2 regions of the uncultured Sneathiella sp. genome follow, and region 1 is predicted to be linked to the other one. Evidence: riboswitches for the same ligand, from Rfam matches in the RefSeq annotation. Region 1 holds a riboswitch; the other holds the start of a gene.
What was found. A riboswitch is a leader RNA that binds a small molecule or an ion and turns the genes downstream of it on or off. The one in region 1 is predicted to bind thiamine pyrophosphate.
Positions count from the first base shown of each region.

Region 1 (10,826 bases):
CGGAAAGAGAACGCATTTTGCCACATCGATATTCGCCTTGAATATCTCGACAAAGAGCCATGCCCAATATGTGATGATGCGGGGTCCCAGATGGAGTGGATGTCCCTCACGATCGACGACATCCATGCGATAAGCGATGAGGGCAGACAACAGGCAGGAGCCGACGCCAAATCCGGTGATTAGAGGAGTGTAGATTCCCGACAGCAATAGCCAGACCGCCATTAGCACGAGAAACAAACTAAGGGTTTTTAACAAAGTCCTGCAATCCCTGTCGTCGGCATCTGTTAAAATTATAGGGAGCAAAATTTATGGCTGATCCCTGACTCTTTCCCCGTATATGCCACGGGATTTTGCCTGCTGCAAGTAACATCCATGCGGTAATGTGTCGCGATCATTTTTTGGGGCGCGAAATACTGCTTTTGTCATACCATGTTACCGGAAACAGGCGGCAAGTATTCAACCAATTCGAATATTGAAAGTTTCCTTAAAAATGTGTTAAACTCCCTGTCTGGCGAGACGATACAGGACGATCGCCAAGTTCGGGAGTAATATATGACAGCCAAAATTGAACAATTACGGAGTAAGCAGGAAGAGACAAAATCGATCGAGTCCCCGGAAACAACCTTTGAAATGACAGGACGTGTTAAATGGTTCAACACGGTCAAGGGTTTTGGCTTTTTGACGCCGAATAATGAGCCGGGCGATATTTTTCTCCATCTTTCTTGTCTGCGCGAGGCCGGTCATGAGTATGTGGCGGAAGGTGTAAGCGTAACCTGTATTGTCGTGCGTCGCTCGAAAGGGCTTCAGGCAATAAAGGTTCTTGATATTGACACGTCGACGGCCGTTCCTTTCGAGCCGCGGGTGCCGGAAAAGAACAATGTCACCAACCATCCTGCGGTGCAGCCGCAAGGTGACTTTGTCGAGGTTGAAGTGAAATGGTTCGATCCGGTCAAGGGGTATGGCTTCCTGACGCGCGGAGACGGCACACAGGATATCTTCGTGCATATGGAAACTCTACGCCGAGAAGGGGCTTTGCCCGTTCAGGCGGGCCAGAGGATGATTGTGCGGATCGGCGATAGTGCAAAGGGGCCGCAAGTCGCAGAAATCCAGCGTCCGGAATAAATTAATATTCCGGACGTAAATGTCTGTTATTTCTCTTAATTCACAGCCTATTGCAGGGCGGTGGCATAGTCTGCCACGGGCTTGATCGTCTCGATCAGGCCCTGCTTTTTCATAAACTTTGCGAAGCGATCATACCGGCCTGTATCCAGGGCGCCGGGTCGTAGTGCGAAGCGGGGCAGGGTTGCACTCCATGCCCGCCGGTTGAGCTCGTCATCCAGCTCTTGATGATTCTTGATGAACAGCTCCCAGCTTTCCTTCGGGTGGTTGATCAAATACTGCGTCGCTTCCTCCAGTGCCTCGACAAACGGGATCAGTCTTGGATCATCCAGCTTTGCTGAATTGGCGACAACGATAAGCTCATCGTATGCTGGCACACCCTCTTCCTCAGGGTAGAAAGCCCGTCCGGGATATCCTTCGATATCCATCTGGTTGAGTTCGAAGTTCCGAAAGGCGCCGATGACGGCATCTACCTGTCCGGACAAAAGGCTGGGGGAAAGCGAGAAGTTCACATTGATGAGGGTGAGGTCGGACGGTGAGATATCATGAGGGGCCAGCATGGCATTCAGGAGCGCCGTTTCAAATCCGCCGATGGAATAGCCGACTTTTTTCCCTTTGAGATCGGCGAGTGACTTTATCGGACCATCTTCAAGAACCACGAGGCTGTTCAGTGGCGTCGCCACGAGGGTTGCAATCCGTTTGAGCGGCAGCCCTTCTGCCACCTGCATATGAAGCTGGGGCTGATAGGAGATCGCCAGATCCGCCTTACCGGCCGCAACCAGTTTTGGCGGGTCATTTGGATCCGCAGGAGCGATCATCTCGACATCAAGCCCATGCTTTTCAAAAATACCCTTTTCATCGGCAACGATCAGAGGGGCATGGTCTGGATTGACGAACCAGTCCAGCAGCACGGTCAGTTTTTCCGCGGCGCTCGCCGTGGTGCTCTGGATCGCAAGAACGATCAACAGGGGGAGGAATATTCTTTTCATTTACTAACTCCATTTTTGGGTGACAGTGTCGTCCTGATCTGAAAGCCAGGGCAAAGCGCGCCGGAGGCCATGATCGATCAGGTAATAAAGAAGAAGTGCCATGAGGGTCAGGACCAGCAGGCTGGCGAACATCAGGTCCGTCTGGACACGGGCATTCGCATGGAGCATCAGGTAACCGAGACCGGAAGAGGCGCCGACCCACTCACCAACCACGGCACCGATCGGGGCAACTGCCGCCGCAACCCGGATGCCGGAGGCGAGTGAGGGAAGGGCGTACGGAATCTTGATATAGCGATAGAGGCGGACAAGGTCTCCAAGGCGGCCTTTATGGCCTGACTTCTGTAGTAGTGTGGCAAGATTCAGCCATGCGGGGTCCGTCCGGTTAAGGCCGTCCAGAAATCCGACGGTTACCGGAAAATATATGATGAGCAGGCTCATCACCACTTTCGGGGCAATACCATACCCCAGCCACAGCACGAGCAGCGGTGCTATCGCGAAGACAGGGATCGCCTGACTTGCAATCAGCAGCGGAAAAACCCATTGCTTTACAGGTTGATAGGCGGAAATCATGAGAGCAGATATCATCCCGAACATAACCCCAAGGATAAGGCCCAATAGAATTTCCGTGGCCGTGGTGATTGCGTTCTCCGCAATCAACCCGGCATGACGGACAAGCGCCTCCATCACGATCAGCGGCGAAGGGAGTATGAATTTCGGCAGATCAAGAAGCGCGGCAATCGCAGCCCAAAGGAGAAGCAGTCCGGCTATGGTAATCAGCATACGAAAAATTTTCATGACAACCGCCCGGAAGCCGCAAGTTGCGCCATAATTTCGGAGTAGTGATGCTTGAGCGTGTCGTCAGTCGGATTGCGTGGAATGGATCCTTCTGGAGCCAGTGGTGAGGATAGGGTGGCCGGGACACTGGAGAGAACATGTATAACATGGCCAATGCGCAAGGCCTCCAGCGGGTCATGGGTGATGAGCAGGACCGTCTTGCCGTTCAGCATGTCCGCCGCCAGATCTTGGAGCCGTAACTTTGTAATGGCATCGAGCGCGGAAAATGGTTCGTCCATCAGCACGATCGGCGCTCCCTCCATCAATGTCCGGGCCAGAGCAACGCGCTGGCGCATACCGCCGGAAAGGGTCGCAGGAAGGGCGTCCTGTCGATCCGCAAGCCCCACATGATCAAGGAGGTGGCGGGCGCGTTCGATATTTGGCGGGTTTCCCCTTAGCCGATCACCGATCAGCAGGTTTTCCTGTACGGTTGCCCATGGCAGGAGCAGGTCCTGCTGATCCATATAAGACAGGCGCCCGGCCAGGGGGTCATTGTCGCTGACCGTTATACGGCTTTGCCCGGGCAGCGGAATAAATCCGGCAAGAACTTTGAGAATACTGCTCTTGCCGACCCCGCTGGGACCCAGCAGACAGGTAATTTTGCCGGGTTCCAGTATCAGCTTAAGATCACCGAGGATCAACTGCCCATCAAATTCGAGACGGTCGAGGGTCAGCGTCACACCGACAGGCGACAGATCGCCTGATGCGACGTTCATCGGCTTCGGCATAGATAAAATGTCTGGGCGTTCCGGTTCCATTGACCTCTCGTTCCTACGCAGGTATTAACCTGATCAGGTATTCGGGGTCGTTCCGCGTATCGGAACCTCTCAGCCAAACTGGCTCCCCCCGAGGAGCCCCTACTATAAAGAAAATATGTTTGCAGACAAGGAATTCTTCGGTCGAATGACACCGCTCACCAGTTCGCGTAATGGTTTCATATTTATCCTGACTGGATTGATTTTATTGCTGTTTTATGCGGCGATATCGGCGCCTCACGCTGAAACAGTCTCTGAGACCGAACGCCTCATCCTAAAAACCGCGGAGCGGAGCATTCTCCTGGATGTTGAAGTCGCGGATGATCCCGCGGAGCGGAGTAAAGGGTTGATGCATCGTCCCACCCTGCCGCCAATGCAGGGGATGCTTTTTGACTTCGGGGAAACCCGGAAGATTACGATGTGGATGAAAGATACGGAAATTTCACTCGATATGTTCTTTGTGGATGCATCCGGAAAAATTCTCTATATCAAGGACAAAGCAGTTCCTCATTCCCTGGATGTCGTTACATTCGAAGGGGCGGCCCGGGCGGTTCTTGAACTGAACGGCGGATTTGCTCACGAAAACTCTGTTAAGATCGGGGATGTTCTGTATCATCCCATTTTTGAAAATCAGTAACCACCGGACAAACAATGAATAACAACACAACCGGAACCCGTCCCGTTCCCGATGGATTTGAGATTGTTGAAAGAGCAGCGCCTTTCACGAACATCAACGGCCCCTTCTATGAGAAGATTACAAACGACGGCAAATTGATCCGGGCTTTCCGGGTGGAGGAACGTCATCTCAACAGCATCAGGGTGGTGCATGGCGGAATGATGATGACGTTCGCCGACGCTGCGCTTGCGGCCTCTGTACGTCATGAAACCGGCCGGCATTGTGTGACAATCAAGATGAACTCCGAGTTCCTCTCACCGGCGCGCGAAGGAGACTGGGTGGAATCCGACGTCGAGGTGATTCGAAGCACACGAACGGTCGTCTTCGTCCGTGGTGAGTTGAGGGCACGTGGCAAAGTACTGTTCAAAGCCGACGCTATATTCCATTACGTTCATGCTGGGTCTTAGAAAAATTCTTAATTCTGACTTGCGAGCGGGGCGTTGTTAGTATAGATGATCCTTTCACCGAACGGGGCGTAGCACAGCCTGGTAGTGCGCTCGCTTTGGGAGCGAGAGGTCGCAAGTTCGAATCTTGCCGCCCCGACCATATCTAAAACCCTGTAAATCAATGATTTGCAGGGTTTTTTTATGATTTCAGGCAAAAAATGCGTGACGATTTTATGAAGAATGTCGGGTTGTTGCGCTTTCCGTTGCCGTCAGGTAAATTTTCAATAGAATATTATAAAGATTTACAATTGAGGAGGTGACGGGCAGATGAACGAGAGTGTTATGCAAAAGCTGGTTATACAGCAGGCGCGCGTCGCCATTCTTCTGCTGGGCCTTTTTATGGTACCTGCTTTCGCGCAGGCGGAAACATTTGCCGATCTCAAGCCGGCCTCGCCGCAACCAGATGCCGCCAACCTCAAGCCGGGCCTCGCGGTCACCTATTACGGGGTGAAGGTCGACAGCATTAAAGAGCTTGAAGAGAACATGGGCTATATGGATGGCCAGCCGGGTGAGCCCATTCCGATGCTGAATTATCAGGTGGGTCAAGGGAATGTCTTGACGGCGAAAAGCAACGATATGGTTGGAGCGATTATCAAGGGATTCATCAAGTTGGAACAGCCCGGCCGTTATGTCTTTATGGTGCACTCAAATGACGGTGTCTGGGTCTCGATTGGTGACAGGCTGATCTATGAGGATCCGGATGTTCATGCCGATCGCTTTTCCGATGAAATAATTGTTGAGATTTCGGAGCCGGGCTGGTATCCGGTCCATATCAAATATTTCGAAAAGAAGAACACTGCGACATTGGAGCTTTACTGGGAAGCGCCGGGCTTTGGCGAACTGGACTATGTGCCTGCTGAAGTCTTCAGCCATACTGGAGAGTAGTTGAGCGATGACAATGAAGGCGAGAATTTTCCAACCGGCGAAAAACGCCATGCAGTCGGGCCGCAAGGGGACCAAGCACTGGCGGCTTGAATATGCACCTTCCGAAGCGAGATATATTGAACCGCTGATGGGATGGACCGGGTCACGGGACATGAATTCGCAGGTGATAGTCGATTTTGACGACAAGGAAAGTGCCATCGCTTTTTGCGAGTTGAACAATATACCCTACACGGTTTTTGAAGCCAAGAAGCGCCGCCTTCATCTTAAGGCCTATGCGGAAAACTTCGCCTATACCCGGGTTCGCGGCTAGCGACAGATCGAATTTAGCAGAATAACGGCCCCGTAGCTCAGCTGGATAGAGCAATTGACTTCTAATCAATAGGTCGCACGTTCGAGTCGTGCCGGGGTCGCCAACTGTTTCTGTGGATTGCTGCTTGCGGGACTGCTACTCATCCGAAAAACAGAAACCTGATGGCAAAGTTTGGGGATCGCCGGGCATCCGTTATGGCCGATATCATCAGAAACATCATAATATTTGCGCTGCCCAACTACGCATTAACGTTCAGCTTTACCTTGCTTTTGCTTCAGCTGCGGTTTAACCGCCCTGCCGCCGCGAGCTGAACAGATCAGCTCTGCAAGGCAGTCTCGACTGGCGTGTAATCGAGGCCGAGATCACGCGCGACAGGATCGCAGGTAATCTTGCCGTTCCAGACATTCAGACCGTTTGCTAGATGCCGGTCGTCCTGTAGGGCCTGTTTCCAACCCTTGTCTGCAATGCGCAGGGCATGGGGCAGGGTGACGTTGTTAAGCGCGTAAGTCGAGGTTCTGGCAACGCCACCCGGCATATTGGCGACACAATAATGAACGACACCGTCGACAACATAGGTTGGGTCTGCATGGGTTGTCGGCTTTGACGTTTCAAAGCAACCGCCCTGGTCAATCGCCACATCAACGATGACAGCTCCCTCCTGCATGGTGGCCAGCATTTCGCGGGTAACCAGCTTCGGCGCAGCAGCGCCGGGAATAAGCACGGCGCCAATCACCAGATCGGCCTCCATCACCAGCCGTTCGAGAAGGGCGTTGGTGGAATAAATCACCTTGGCAGACGATTCAAAATGATTTTCGAGTCGTTCAAGCGCGACCGGATTACGATCGAGGATCGTGACATCCGCATGCAGCCCTATCGCCATCTGGGCCGCATTGAATCCGACTACGCCCCCGCCAATAATTACGACCTTGCCCGGCGCAACACCCGGGACACCGCCAAGCAGGACCCCGCGTCCACCATGGGATTTTTCAAGTGCCGCCGCGCCGGCCTGGACCGACATGCGACCGGCGACTTGGCTCATTGGTTTCAAAAGCGGAAGACCGCCTGCATTATCCGTGACCGTCTCATAAGCAATGCAGACAGCGCCTGATTTTATCAGATCATGAGTCTGCTCCGGGTCCGGCGCAAGATGCAAATAGGTATATAAAATCTGGCCTTCGCGCAGCATGGCACGCTCAATCGCCTGGGGTTCCTTTACCTTGACGACCATTTCGGCGCGGGCGAAAATTTCTTCGGCGGTGCCGACTATTTTCGCGCCGACGGCCTCGTAATCCTCGTTGAATGCGCCGATATCGCGGCCTGCATTCGTCTCCACCAGCACTTCATGGCCGCGGGTAACAAGTTCCCCGGCGCTTTCCGGTGTCAGTCCGACGCGGTATTCATGGTTTTTGATTTCCTTGGGTGTTCCGACGATCATGCTGTTTTCTCCCCCAGACAGATCAATTTCGAAGACAAGAATTGTACGATTTTTCGCGTGAAATTATTTCCGAAAATTATTTTGTCTATGAATTTTTTTAGTATAAATTCCGATAAATAGAATAGATAACGGGAAAAATTCCAATGGATAACTTTGATCGGCAGATTTTGCTGGAGTTGCAGCGGGACTCGAGCCAGCCTATTTCTGAGATCGCAGAGCGGGTAAACCTCTCCCTGTCGGCCTGCCACCGCCGCATCAAGCTGCTGGAGGATGCGGCCGTTATTGATGGTTATATGGCGCGGCTGGATAAGCGCTCATTGGGCCTGGAGGTCGATGTTTTTGTCGAAATCTCTCTGACATCGCAAAGCCAGGAGACGCTGGATTTTTTTGAAAAAGCGGTGATGACCTATGATGAAATTCTGGAATGTCATCTGACGACCGGCAATGCTGACTACATCATGCGGGTTACCGCCAGCGATGTACGGGACTATGACCGCATCCACAGGAACTGCCTCGCAAAGCTGCCGCATGTGGCGAGCATGCGGTCAATTTTCGCCTTGCGGGCGATCAAGCCCTGGAGGGGATATCCGGTTTTCGGGAACTATCAAAAAGCACCGTGACGGCCCTCGCCGGCGGCAAAGCGGGCGGCACCGGCTTTTGCTTCCCTCTGTTTCGCTTCCTCCGCGGCCATCATCTCGAACTGAACGGCTTCCGCGTCGGTTTTGCCTTCCTGCATGTAAACGCTTTCCCGGTCCGACAGCATGGCGATTTGTGGAAAATCTGCAATTTGTAGGGCAAGTTCCTCTGCGGCGGCACGCGCCATGCCGGTCGGGACGACACGTGTGACAAGTCCCATAGACAGCGCCTCATCTGCGGGAACCGGCCGTCCGGTCAGCATCATATCGAGAGCGCGACCCATCCCGATAACACGGGGCAGGCGGACCGGCGTCCCGTCGCTCATCGGGACACCCCAGCGACGGCAGAATATACCGAAAACAGCCGTTTCCTCGGCAATACGGATATCGCAGTGAAGGGCGAGGCCCATGCCGCCGGCGCAGGCATGACCGGCAATGGCCCCGATCAGCGGCTTTGATAGCGGCTTGTGAAACGGACCGTCCTGATGGCCGGCCCAGGCTTTGTAATCAACCCGTTTGGAGGCTTCTTTCAGATCGGCGCCTGCACAAAATGCCCCGCCTGCACCGGTAACAACGGCGACGCGCTGACTGTCATCCGCTTCGAACGCACGATAGGCAAGCGTGAGGAGTTCCATCGATTCCTGATCAAGTGCGTTCCGTACTTCCGGCCTGTTGACGATGATGGTTGTAACGGGTCCCTTTGATTCGCTTATTATTTTTTGTTTGTTTGTCATGGGTCTCGCTTCCTTTTGAGGAGATGAAAAGACGTACATTTGAGCAGGCCAAACCGTTGAGGCAGTTATTATGCGCCCCCGAATGCCGCCATCGGATCCACGTGAAGATCAGTTCAGGCGTTTGGTCACAAAACCCTCTTCGCGGGGATACTTTTCCTTAATGCAGGTCTCTGCCTTTTGCGGATTTTCCGCTTCGATGGCAAAACGGCACGGAGTGGCCCAGCGCATTGAAATATGGGGATGTTCCTGGTTGTTGTCGAGCGCATTACGCGCTTCGGTATTGTAAACGGAAAAAACGTAGGTACTCATTTCTCGCTCTAACATTTACTCTCGGGCTTTATGCCCATTTCGTCAGGAGCCTAAGACGAAAATTCCCCTGACAGGTGACGGTGATGGTCTTTTGTCATGACACCGTAACATTAGGCAAGATTAAACTGCAACAATAGTATGGATGCGCCATATGTTGCCGTGTTTTCCGTCATTCTCACTGTACGGTGAGGGGGACAAGGGTTTCTATCTGCTTGCGGTATTCGCGAGCAACTTCCAAAGCATGCTGTACGATTTTCTCGGTCACGGGGCTATAAGGTTCGGTCGGGTAGGACGCCGTGAATTTAAGGCTGGGCGGGTGCCAGACACATTGTACCTGCTTTAGGCGGCCGTTTACAATATCCGCCTGTATCATCTGACGCGGCAGATGTGCAATACCGACACCATCCAGAGCCATCCTGTGAATAGCCGCAAGTGAGCTGGAGGAGTAAATGCGGGCGGGCAATTCCATGTTCTTGCGAAGCTGCCGCGACAGGTCGGCATAGGGCCGCGTGTTTCGCGCATAGGTGATGAGTGGGGTGGTGGCCAATTCATCCAAAGACAATTCACTATCCGTGTCGATTTTGAGGGACGGGGCTGCGGCCCAGATAACATCAAACTCGATCAGATCGTGGTTTTCAATCTGGTAATCTGTCACCGGCCCCATCAGCAAGGCAAAGTCGATTGAGCGCTCGATCAGCTCCCGGCGCAGATTCGCAGTTGCATCAACAACGATGTCCACCTCAATTTCCGGAAACTTCTGACGCAGGCCGGTTAGAAAATCTGGCAGGAACGTATGGACGATCGCCTCTGAAACGCCAAGACGCAATATACCGACATAATCCTCATTCTGGCTGATCCGGTCCACCAGCATGGCGGATGTTCTGAGAAGTTTCTCGGCATAGGGCAGAAGCTCAAGCCCTTTTGCCGTCAGATGAATGAAGCCTGTATCCCTCTCGAACAGGCGGACACCTAGCGTTTCCTCCAGCCTGGCGATCCGGGAAGATATTGCGGGCTGTGTCGTGTTCATTTTTTCGGCCGTCTTGCGAAAGCTACGCAAGGAAGAGACCCATAGAAATGTCTGGAGCTGGGTGAGGTTGATATTTCCGGGTACCATAAAAAGTGCCTATCGAAATTATGAGAATTCAGTAAGAAGTAGCTATATATCAAGGAAGAATGACTGTCAGCGCGTCGGCGGAAAATATTTTTTGTCCACCGGCAAACTAAGTCTTTCACCGGCGGAGGGCTTTCGGTATTGTCATTGTAAGAAAAAGGCTTTCATGAGCCCGGGGCTTTCGTTATTTTCTGTACAAGAAAAAATTATGTCTGACATCAATAAAATAAAGAGGAAAAAGTATGTCCGCAGCACCTACCCCGACACGAGAAGACTGGCAGAAGCTTGAAAGTGAAATTTCGATCCGGAACAAGGCCTTTATCAATGGCCAGTATGTCGACGCCGCTTCCGGCAAAACATTTGATTGCGTCAGCCCGCTTGATGGCCGTGTCCTGACACAGGTTGCCTCCTGTGATGTTGAGGATGTGAACCGCGCTGTGACTGCCGCGCGCGCCGCCTTCGAATCCGGCGCCTGGTCTCGCGCTGCGCCCGCCAAGCGCAAGGCGGTTCTTCAGAAGTTTGCCGGTCTGATCATGAAGAACAAGGATGAACTGGCGCTGCTGGAATGTCTGGACATGGGCAAGCCCG
Region 1 covers NZ_CAXBKA010000003.1:39,102-49,927, reverse strand. Annotated here, with positions in the region: gene AAC599_RS07230 (Na+/H+ antiporter subunit E) at 1-255, opposite strand, end outside; gene AAC599_RS07225 (cold shock domain-containing protein) at 553-1,122, shown strand; gene AAC599_RS07220 (ABC transporter substrate-binding protein) at 1,170-2,108, opposite strand; gene AAC599_RS07215 (ABC transporter permease) at 2,112-2,903, opposite strand; gene AAC599_RS07210 (ABC transporter ATP-binding protein) at 2,900-3,700, opposite strand; TPP riboswitch at 3,694-3,799, opposite strand; gene AAC599_RS07205 (DUF192 domain-containing protein) at 3,846-4,334, shown strand; gene AAC599_RS07200 (PaaI family thioesterase) at 4,349-4,780, shown strand; tRNA gene AAC599_RS07195 (tRNA-Pro) at 4,843-4,919, shown strand; gene AAC599_RS07190 (PA14 domain-containing protein) at 5,087-5,704, shown strand; gene AAC599_RS07185 (ETC complex I subunit) at 5,712-6,014, shown strand; tRNA gene AAC599_RS07180 (tRNA-Arg) at 6,041-6,117, shown strand; gene ald (alanine dehydrogenase) at 6,331-7,449, opposite strand; gene AAC599_RS07170 (Lrp/AsnC family transcriptional regulator) at 7,593-8,069, shown strand; gene AAC599_RS07165 (crotonase/enoyl-CoA hydratase family protein) at 8,054-8,818, opposite strand; gene AAC599_RS07160 (hypothetical protein) at 8,927-9,127, opposite strand; gene AAC599_RS07155 (LysR family transcriptional regulator) at 9,303-10,241, opposite strand; gene AAC599_RS07150 (aldehyde dehydrogenase) at 10,481-10,826, shown strand, end outside.

Region 2 (10,826 bases), on a different contig from region 1:
CTCGCCGCGGCGGCGGGCGTCGCCCCCATTTTCGAAAGACGCAACGAAAAGGCTGATCTTCTGCAGCTCAACCCCAAGCAAACGGGTGCCACCATGATGGAGTTTGACCACCATGATGGCGGCGATGACATAATGGGGAATTATCACTGGGCTGGCGATGGCTGGCAGGATTATGTCAGCAAGGATGTCACGGGCGATATCCTCGGGATCGAGATTTGCAGCCCCGGCGCAGAATCCCGCGCGAAACTGTGGGGGCAGATCTGCGACCGGCCTGTCAAGGTCGCGCCGGGAGGTTTTGAAATCGAGCTGGATTACGGCCTCCTCCATTTCAAAGAGACCCCGGACCGGGCGGAGGAACTGTTCACGGCGATCGACATGACCGCGAAGGATCCTAAGAAAATGCAGGAAAAGGCGAAGGCTGCGGGCTGCGCCGTTACAGATGACGGGTTTGATTTTTGCGGCGTACATTTTCGGCTCTCGCCCGCCGCTGCCTGAGACAGAAAGAATAATAAAAGGCGCAATGGCGCCACATCTAGTAACCTTGGGAGGGGTTAAAATGACCGTACTGGACCTTGATAATTTCGAGACCGATTTCTGGAAGGATGTCGACAAGCGAAAAACCTGGGATGAGATTATTCCGGGCGAATTGCGCGACACCCGGCCCGTGACCCTCAGCAAGGAGGTGATCGCCCGCTACGCCCGCGGTGTCGGCGAGGACAACCCGATCTATTTCGATGAGGACTATGCGAAAACGACGCCCTACGGCGGCATTATCGCGCCCCCGTCCATCCATATCCTGCTGATGTTCGCCTGCACGACGACAGAAGACTGGATGCGTTCCCCCGGGACCATCAACGCCGGACAGAACTGGTCCTATCATGTCCCGATCCGCCCCGGCGATACCATCACCATGCGGGGAACCGCGCTTGATCGCTTCATCCGCAAGGACCGCCTGTTTGCCGTCCATGAGAACACATTCACCAACCAGCACGGCCAGGTCGTCTGCACCGGTCGCGGCCAGACCATACGTCCCGCTTGAACCGGACGGGGAAAGGAACAGCATCATGACCGCAAAAGTACAGTTCGATAAAGTAAACGAAGGGGACGTCATCACCGGCCGGGAATTCACCGTTACCCGAGACACCATCCAGGCCTTCGCCGACGCATCCCTCGACTACAACCCGCTGCATTTCGACGATAACTATATGAAGAACAAGTTCGGAAAAACGCAGTTTGACGGCGTAATCATGCATGGAATGCAGAATTTCGCGCTTATTTCACGTACATTGACGGATTGGCTGCTGCCGCGCGGCGGTTTCCACCGGCGGCTGGAAACCCGTTGGCTGAAGCCGGTACAGCTCGGCCATACCATCACACCGGTCGCCCGAATTTCGCGAAAGCGCGAGACGGAGAAGGGATACTGGCTGCTTTTCGATATCGAGGTCACCAATCAGGATGGCGATCTGGTGGCCGCCGGAAATGCCATGGCCGAATTTCCGGATATTATACCGGGCGCGGCGGCATGACGGCCTTCAACCTGTGTTTCCTCAGCCCGCGCCCATGTGGGTAAGGATGTTCACGAGCCACTGTCCGGTTCGCTGACACCCTGTTCTTTCATGACGGCGACGGCCGTCTCAAATCCCCATGCCTCAGCATCTTCAAGGGGTGAATTTCCGTCGTCAATCCGCGTCGGCCTGTGGGGGTCGGCACCACGCCGGAGGAGAAGCGTGACCGCCTCGATATCCCGCTGGGCCACGGCATAATGAAGCGGTGTCCAGTCATTGAATCCCCGCTGATGAATATCGGCGCCATGATCGAGGATCAGCGTTATCAGCTCATATTTATCGTCACGATCCGATGCGAGAAGGGTAAACAGCGGCGGAAAGCCGTCATCATCGCTATAATCGACATCCGCCCCGAGGCGCAGGAGCTCATGGATGAGGCTTTGCGGGCTCCAGCAGAAGGCATATTCCAGCGGAGTTCCGCCACAGCCAAGCTCGAATGGCTGCTCACAGTTGGGAAATCCGGACGGATGCCCGAGCAGTCGGCGCACGCCCTCAAGGTCCCCCTCCCGATAGGCCCGGTCCAGCGCCAGGGCTTTTTGATGAATATCAGACATTTTCGCCGCCTAAGGTGAAACCGTCTCGGGAAGGACCGGCGCTCCGTCCCCTGATTGCCGCGATACTACTCCTGCTCTGCCGTCGGTGGAGTATAGGTACTGGTAATCACTTCCTTCCACGCCATATCCGTCTCGAAATCCGCGGGCTTTGAAACCTTTATCCCGCGCGCCAGCAGATCTTCACAGAAAATCTCCTTGATCAGCTCCGTCGTCAGGTCATGGCTGTGATCGTCATAGGCCTCCGCTTCCGCCTCATCCTTGAAGCAATATCCCTTCCAGAGGACAGATAGACGAACAGTCCCATAATCGACAAGCGCGACTTCCTCGCCCTCATCGATGACCCGCCAGTGATTGTCAGCGGTCAGTTCAAGTTTCGCATCATGACCGAGATTGTCGTAACGGTGCTGTTCCGCTCTCGGCCCGACACTGCCGACGCGGTGGAACATATATTCGTTATCGGCCAGAACGCAGCAATTGTTATAGGGTGGCCGCTCGGTCCGGGAGGGCGCGCCCAGTCCGTCGGGCCAGTATTCAAACTCCCCGCCCTCGCCGTCATAGAACCAGGTAATTGCCGAGGCGACGGGAATCGCCCAGTCATGAAACAGGCCGGAATACCCCATCGGCGCCAACATCCAGCTCGGCACCTCCCGGTTCTGCGCGCCCCGGAAAAACGGCAGGTCCTGGTGATAGGGAAGGCCTTCCGCCGGCAGGTTCAGATTTGTCATCATCGCGACCGGGCGGATAATCTCCGCCTTGAAGGACTTCTTCGCCGCATCGATAAACCGCTGGTTATAAAAATACGGTTCTGCCCCGTCGAAGATCACGTTGCCGCCGAGAGCCCAGAAATTGCGGAACCAGCCGCCGGACGTCTCTCCCTTGGCGCGATGAACTGCGGAGAGGGTCTTATAAGGGCTTCCCTTTTTGATCAGATCGACGACGCCGTCCGGATCATCGAATGCCGGTTCAAGGCGGACAGGAGGGGCCAGAAGATGCTTGGGGCGAACAGCAAGCGAAACGGTCATGGGCTTTTCCTTTTTTACGGGTAGTATGCCATAAAGACGCCTCTCCGGTAAAGAACTGCGTCATGCCGATTTAATTATGGATAAGTGTCTATTCCGCCGGGGAAATTGTCGGTACGGCGACCTCCCGGCGGACCCGCCCCGGCAGCAGAAGGGCGGCCAGCGAGATCAAGGCGGCAACAATCGCGACAACGGCAATCACGCCGGAAAATCCTGCGCCGGATTCCAGAATATACCGCGCCGCCAGAAGGGAAAGTGCGCCGATCACCAGATTGAGCATGAGCTTCACCGCCATGACCTTCGACCGCCAAGCATCGGGCACATAGCGCGATATAACCGTATCGGTAATCGGGATCTGGCCGAAAACAAAGGCCATCGCGAGAAGGGTCGCGAAGAACAACGCATAATTCATCTGCGTCGCCATGATCCCGATCAGGATCGGCTGCGCGAGCGCAATAACAAAGAGCACCGGCTTGATACGGTAGTTGTCAATCAAACGACCGACTGCGAGCTGCGCGAAGGCCGCAATCGCATATACCAGCGCCGCCAGCAGGCCCGTCGTCGCCACATTCATCGTCACGTCCGGCATGCTGACTTCGAACATCCGCGGAATGACGAACGTCATGGTGCCAAACACAAATCCGCCCGCCGATGTCACCAGCGATATGGCGAACAGTGCCCGCTTCCAGCCCGGCATGAAGCCGACGATTTCCTTTTCCCCCGCCGCATGCACCGGCGGTTTCCCGCCGCCACGCCGGACGAAAATCATGAATCCGATGCCGATGGCAATGGCGATGGTGCCGGGAATGATGAAGGCCGCCCGCCAGTCATAATCGGCGAGAATGAACCCGGTGATCAGCGGTGCCGCCGCAACTCCCATATTCCCCCAGACACCGTTGAGACCAAGGCGCCAGCCTATTTTCCCGCCCCCTTGAACAACCATGGCAATGCCGACAGGATGATAGATGGACGCGAACAGCCCGATCGCCGCAAGGCCCACGGCAATCTGCAGCGGATCTTGCGCCAGCCCGGTGGCGATCGCCGACAGCCCGATGCCGACAAAAAAGACCACAATCATACTGTTGCGGTTCCATTTATCAGCGATATAAGCGGCAAGCGGCGCGCCCGCGCCGAACAGAACAAGCGAGGGAATGCCATAGGGAATCATCTCCGCATAGGCGCCATCTTCTGCGAGACCAAAGGAAATGCCCGCGCTAAAGGCCGCCTTGGCAAAAATCAGCATGAACAGATGGTCAACGAAATGACCGACGTTCAGGTAAGTGAAGCGTAGCTGCTGACTGGTCACTGGATTGTTCCTGTTATAGCGTCGGCCTGAGGCGGCCTTTTCCGCGCTTTATTATCATTTCAGGTTATCATAAAGGTTTTGAGGCTGTCACAGTACATTTTATGTCCTGTCACATTAGATTTTCTAACGAAATTTTTCGCATTGCATTGAGGCCGTAATTCCATAGTATGGGGGCTGCTCATCGGGGTGCCTTTCAAGGCTGAGAGACATGAGAAATGTCGACCCGTCGAACCTGATCCGGCTAGAACCGGCGGAGGGAATTGAGGCCGATTCAATCCCACAGAGTTTTCGTGCCCCTTCCCTCCGATGTGAAACGGAGGAAAAATGCGTGATAATGTGTCAGACGAACTGCTAGCGGAGATTGCCCGTCGCAGTCCTGCCGTTCACTGCCTGACCAATACGGTCGTCCAGGCACTGACGGCGAATATGCTGCTGGCCGTCGGGGCCATTCCCTCCATGTCCTCCGATATTTCCGAAGTCGCCGATTTTGTCTCGGGCGCGAATGCCCTCCTGATCAATCTCGGAACACTCGACGGGAACCGTAAATCGGCAATTGAGGCCGCGATAACCGCAGCCCAAAAGAAGGAGATTCCCTGGATTCTTGACCCGGTCCTGATCGACAGGGCGCCAGGGCGCCTCGCTTACGCAAAAGAGCTGATGACCCGTCAACCGGCACTTATTCGTGGGAATAACGGTGAAATCAGCGCCTTGAACGCGGCCCCGCATGCCCTCGCCCGGGAAACCGGCGCGATCGTCGCCGTGACCGGCGTTGAAGATCTGATCACCGATGGCGGACGCGAAAAAACCGTCACCGGCGGCCATATGCTCATGAGCCGGGTCACCGGCATCGGCTGCGCCGGCACCGCGCTTTTGGGGGCGTGCCTTGCGGCCGCAGACCCGTCGGCACGGCTTGAGGCTGTTGCCATCGGCCTGCGCCTTCTTGGTGATGCGGGAGAGAGAGCCGCAAACACATCGGGCGGCCCCGGCAGCTTCGCCGCAAATATCCTCGATGAAGTCTACAAATCAAGCCAATCCAGCCTTCAGGAAAGGAAGGAATCATGACTGAAAAATCCCTGTCCCGACGCAAATTCATAGCGGCCTCCGGCCTCGGTGTCGCGGGGGCCGGCCTGTTCAGCACCCCGGCCATCTCAAGCGGCGCCCGGCAATGGAAGATGGTGACATCATGGCCGAAAGGGGCCCCCGGCGTCGGCGTGACCGCGCAGCGCCTTGCCAACCGGATCACGACCATGAGCGGCGGCAAACTCACCGTCAAACTCTATGCCGCCGGTGAGCTCGTGCCCGCGCTCGAGGTTTTCGGCGCGGTGGGCGGCGGTACCGCCGAGCTTGGCCATACCGCCTCTTTCTTCTGGCAGGGCAAGGCAAAAGCCAGCGTCTTCTTTACGACGGTACCCTTCGGCCTGACCGCCCTCGAGCATATGGCGTGGATCAATCAGGGCGGCGGGCAGGAGCTTTGGGACAAGCTCTACCAACCCTTTGATATAAAACCATTTATGGCCGGAAATACCGGAATACAGATGGGTGGATGGTTCAAGAAAGAGCTGAACTCTCTCGATGACATGAGGGGGGTGAAAATCCGGAGTGCCGGTCTCGGCGGAGAACTGTTCGAGGCCCTCGGCGCCACATCCGTGCTGCTCCCGCCGGGGGATATCTATCCCGGCCTGCAAAACGGCCTGATCGACGCCGCGGAGTTCCTCGGCCCCTGGAGCGACCGGGCTTTCGGATTTTACAAGGCGGCCCCCTATTATTACTGGCCCTCCTTCAACAAGCCGAACGGCAGCGCCGAATGTCTGGTCAACCGCACCGCCTTTGAAGAATTGAGCGATGACCTCAAGGCAGTGGTGGCCAATGCCTGTCAGTCGGAGAATGCCTTTGGCCTGTCCGAATCCGATTGGGAAAACGCCCGCGCGCTGGACGATCTTATCGAAAACAAGAATGTAAAGGTTCGCCAGTTTCCGCCCGACCTTCTCGCACGTGCCCGGGAACTGACACCAGGGCTGATCGACAACTTTGTCTCCGGCGATGCCATGGCGGAGGAAATTCTGGCATCCTACCGGACAGCGCTCTCCCTGTCGAAGAGCTGGTCCCGGGTCAGCCGCCAGCCGTTTTTCGCCGCAAGGGACGCCTAGACACAAGCCCACCATTATGGTTAATGAACAGTTAACACTGCAACCATAGTGGTGGAATTCACCGATTTATGGGCGTGGACGTCTACCATTATGGTGCCTGAAGGGCCTGTTTCAGCCTTGACCGGACAATCCGCGCCCTTCATATTGCCCGCGATAAAATTCCGAGATCAAGCTGGAGTTCCTCATGTCTCTTCAGAACGGCCTGATTATCCTGGGTATCCTGATCGCTTTGGCCGCCGTCGCGGGATATGTGGGGCTGACCTCTTTTTACGGCTCCATTTACCGTTTCGATCAGTCCGCGGACGGCCCGGAAAAATTCGGACATGATGCTGTCAAGGAAGTCGCCTTTACCGCTGAAGACGGATCAACCATTTCCGCCTGGATCAAGCCGCCGGAGGGCGATGCGCCGGTTATCCTCTATTTCATGGGCAATTTCACATCGATCGGCCCCTCGGTATCTCGCCTGAAGCCCTTTCTGGACAAGGGGTTCGGCCTTGCTGCACTGGTTTATCGAGGGTCGAGCGGCAAGGACGGCGTCCCGTCCGAAGAGAATTTCGCCGCGGACGCCCGTGCCCTGTATGACCAGCTGGACAGCCTGCTGGGACAGGAAATCCCGCCACAACAACGACTTGCCCATGGATACAGCCTGGGAACCGGGATTGCGGTTCGTCTCGCAACGGAACGGAAAATTGCCGCCCTCACACTGGAGGCCTCATATGCGCGGTTTTGCGATTATTTCACGAACCGATACTACGGCCTGCCGTTTTGCATGATCATGACGACAGAAAGATATGATTCCATCGACCGGATAGCGGATATAAATGCCCCCCTCCTGATGCTGCACGGGGAAAAGGACGCGGCCATCCCCGTTAGTTCCGGCAAAAAGCTGTTCGCCGCCGCGCAGGAGCCGAAGGAGTTCAAGGCATACCCGGACGGAGACCATGTGAATCTCAACAAACTCGGCTATGCTGAAGACAGCCTGACATTCTATCAGACCCATATCCCCGGAAACTGGGTTAACGAGTAAGCAGCAGCTCGTTCAGGATTTTCCCGATTTCCCCGATTGTCGGATCGATCATCATGTTGAAATGGTCGCAATCGAAGGCCATAACCTCGATATTCCCGGAGACGAACTTGTCCCATCCGAGCTGTGGTCCGGCCCGCAGGAACTCCACACTGGCCTGACTGCCCTTGAACAGCAGGACATCGGCGGGGTAATCCGGCGGATGATACTGATGTTCGGCCGCCAGATAGGCCTGCGTCATGCGCTGGCCGACCAGTTCATCGGGAATATGCTCACCTTTTGCCAGATGCGCCTCAATCTGCTGCGTTTCGCGGCCCGCCGACAGGCTCCGCCATTTTCGAAGCGGCCATTTCAGGGCAAACGCCAGGCTCCAGTGACGGGCCATCCATATTTTCCCGAGTATCCCGAGGGGCTTGCCGTCAATTTCCGGCGCCAGGGTATCAAACAGGACGAGATAGCCAACCTCATGTCCGGCATTGCGAAGCTGATGCGCCATCTCGAAGGCGATCACGCCGCCGCCTGAGTATCCTGCCAGATGATAGGGCCCTTCGGGCTGTTGTTTGAGAATGGCTGCGACATAGCAGGCGGCCATTTCCTCAATTGTTTCATGTATTTCCGTCCCGCCGTCCGAGCCGAGCGCCCGCAAAGCGTAAAACGGCAGTTTCGAATCGAGATATCCGGAAAGCGAGCGGAAGTTAAGCACATTGCCGCCCGCTCCATGAACAAGATACAGCGGTTTAACGGCCTGATCGCCGGGTTTGATGCGCACAAGCGGCGACCATTCCCCGTCCGCAGCCGCAGTATCGGCGGGCGCGGTATCGACCGCGGACGTCACCACCAGATTACCCTTGGTGATAACGACATCCGACAAGAGGCGCAGGGTCGGCGCCTGGAACAGGGTGGCAAGCGGCAGGTCCGTTCCATACTCTTTTCGGATTTTGGCGAACAAGCGCACCGCCGCCAGAGAATGACCGCCAAGATCGAAGAAATCCGCGTCCGGCTCCGGCTGGCCGACGCCCAGAAGGTCTGACCAGAACCCCGCCATCTTCTCTTCGATACTGTTTGCGTAATCGCCACCGGGTGCGCCGCCATCCTTGTCCGGACGTTCCGTCTTTTTCTTGCGCTGAACCCCGATACGGGCCATTTCCCGGCTGATATCGGACATGGAAGTCGGCGAAATCACCATCGAACGCGCATCGGACTCCAGCATGCGGCTGAAAACAGCTGGGGCGTCCTGTGCCCCGATGCCTTGCGCAATCATGATATCGACCAGCTGTTCAGGCGCCGATTCAAGATCGAACGTCGTTCCCTCAACCCGGCTGAGCGCAAACCCTTCCATTACCATCAGGGGATTGTTCTTTTCATCCAGGAACAGCACGTCAAAGCTGGCAAACCGGCCCGGCGTTTCGGCAACCATCCGGGCGCGGGTGATGAAACGCTGCGGCAACGGCGCGAAAATACGAATGCGGTCCACGGACATCGGCGCATAAAACGCGCCTTCCTTGCCGACATCCGACAAAAGGTTCAGCCCGATCGTCGCCGCCGTATCCGTAAGCCCCGGATGCGCCGCATAAGTCTCCAGATCCGGGATAAATGTATCCGCAAGGGCGAAATTACCCTCAACTTCGCCGTCGCCAAGGCGGATTTCACCGACATTGTCCCAGCGCGGACCGAAATCAATCAGTTCCGCCTGCGAATCATGGCCGCTGCTATCCGAAACGGACATAGCCGACAGCGTTTGCAGGGCGCGCGGGATCTTGCGGTCATTCAATCGCTTGAAAACAAGCCGGGCGCGGCAATGCTCGGTCATCGGCCCCTCGGGCGTGAGGGCGCTTTGTACCTGGAACTCATAGCCCTGCTCAATTGGCGTCAGCGTAATGGTAACGCGGGCGCGCACTCCTTCCGGAAACACCATCGGGCTCAGAAGCGACAGGGACTGCAACTCCCATTTCCGGTTCGATGCCGCGGCCAGCATGGCCGCGCGGGCAATCTCGATATAGGCCGTTCCCGGCAACACCGGAATGCCGCCGACCACATGCTCGCTCAGCACCCAGAGCTCAGCGGGATCATAATAGGAGGTAAAGGAAATGACGCCGCCGTCATCCTTTTCAAGCGGCCCGAGAAGCGGATGAACGCCTTCCGCGCTCTCTTCCTTTGTGCGATAGGCGCGCGCCGCCATGCCGATATCCCGCCAGACACCCCATGAAATTGCCAGACCATCGGCGCGGGAGGCGGCCAGAGACTCAAGATAACTGTTCGCCGCCACATAATCGACCTGTCCCGGCGGTGCCGTCACCACGGAGGTGGATGAGAAGACGGCAAAAAAGTCGAGGCTTCCCTCGGGCAGCAGGGCCGCAAGGTTTCCGCCGCCGGTTACCTTCGCCGACAGCACGCGATGCGTATCGTCGAGGCTTTTGCCGAGCATCGGGGCATCATCCATGATCCCGGCGCCATGGAACACACCGTCAATGCCGCCAAACTGCGCCTTGACCTCATCAAGTGCGGCGGCGAGTGCGGATTTATCGGTGACGTCAGCGCTGAGCACGAGGACTTTTCCACCTGCTTCCTCAATCTCCCGGATCGCGTTAACAGCCCCCCCAACGGGTGATGCGGGCGTTGTTTTCAGGATAGTGTCCCATTCACCGCGCGCCGGAAAAGCGGAGCGGCCAATCAGGGCGAGCTGTGCCTTTGCCGTCCCGCCGAGATAGCGGGCAAGGGCAAGTCCTATGCCGCCGATACCGCCCGTAATCACATAACGTCCGCCGTCCTTGATCCGTTTCGGAAGCGCCGTCGGCGCGGCCACGGAAAGCGGCGCCAGTTTCTGGGCATAGCGTTTTCGACCCCGGAGGGCGATGCAGTCATCCGATGTGTCCCCGTCATGCTCATCAAGGATTGCCTTGCCCGACCATGCCGGATCTTCCTTCGCCTCAAGATCGATATATTGCGCCATCAATCCGGAAATTTCCCGCGGCGCAACCCGCACCGGGCCGAGCAATGTGCCGAGCGCCGGATAGGAGACCGGCTCTCCCGCAACGGAAAAACCACCGCTTCCGACAAAGGTCAGGCGAACATCCTCCGTCGGATCGGCGGACTGAATTGCCCGCGCGAGACAGAAGGCGCTGTCAAACAACCCCTTTTGCCCGTCCGCGGCGGAGGCCATGGGCCAGCAATGAAGGATATTGGCCGGGACTTCCTTGAATTCGGCAAGAAG
Region 2 covers NZ_CAXBKA010000001.1:175,222-186,047, forward strand. Annotated here, with positions in the region: gene AAC599_RS00895 (VOC family protein) at 1-495, shown strand, start outside; gene AAC599_RS00900 (MaoC family dehydratase) at 557-1,039, shown strand; gene AAC599_RS00905 (MaoC family dehydratase) at 1,065-1,526, shown strand; gene AAC599_RS00910 (ankyrin repeat domain-containing protein) at 1,577-2,119, opposite strand; gene AAC599_RS00915 (hypothetical protein) at 2,185-3,141, opposite strand; gene AAC599_RS00920 (MFS transporter) at 3,230-4,444, opposite strand; TPP riboswitch at 4,617-4,721, shown strand; gene AAC599_RS00925 (hydroxyethylthiazole kinase) at 4,769-5,506, shown strand; gene AAC599_RS00930 (TRAP transporter substrate-binding protein) at 5,503-6,591, shown strand; gene AAC599_RS00935 (hypothetical protein) at 6,776-7,618, shown strand; gene AAC599_RS00940 (SDR family NAD(P)-dependent oxidoreductase) at 7,608-10,826, opposite strand, start outside.
Region 2: another riboswitch for thiamine pyrophosphate. It lies ahead of AAC599_RS00925 (hydroxyethylthiazole kinase); the one in region 1 lies ahead of AAC599_RS07210 (ABC transporter ATP-binding protein).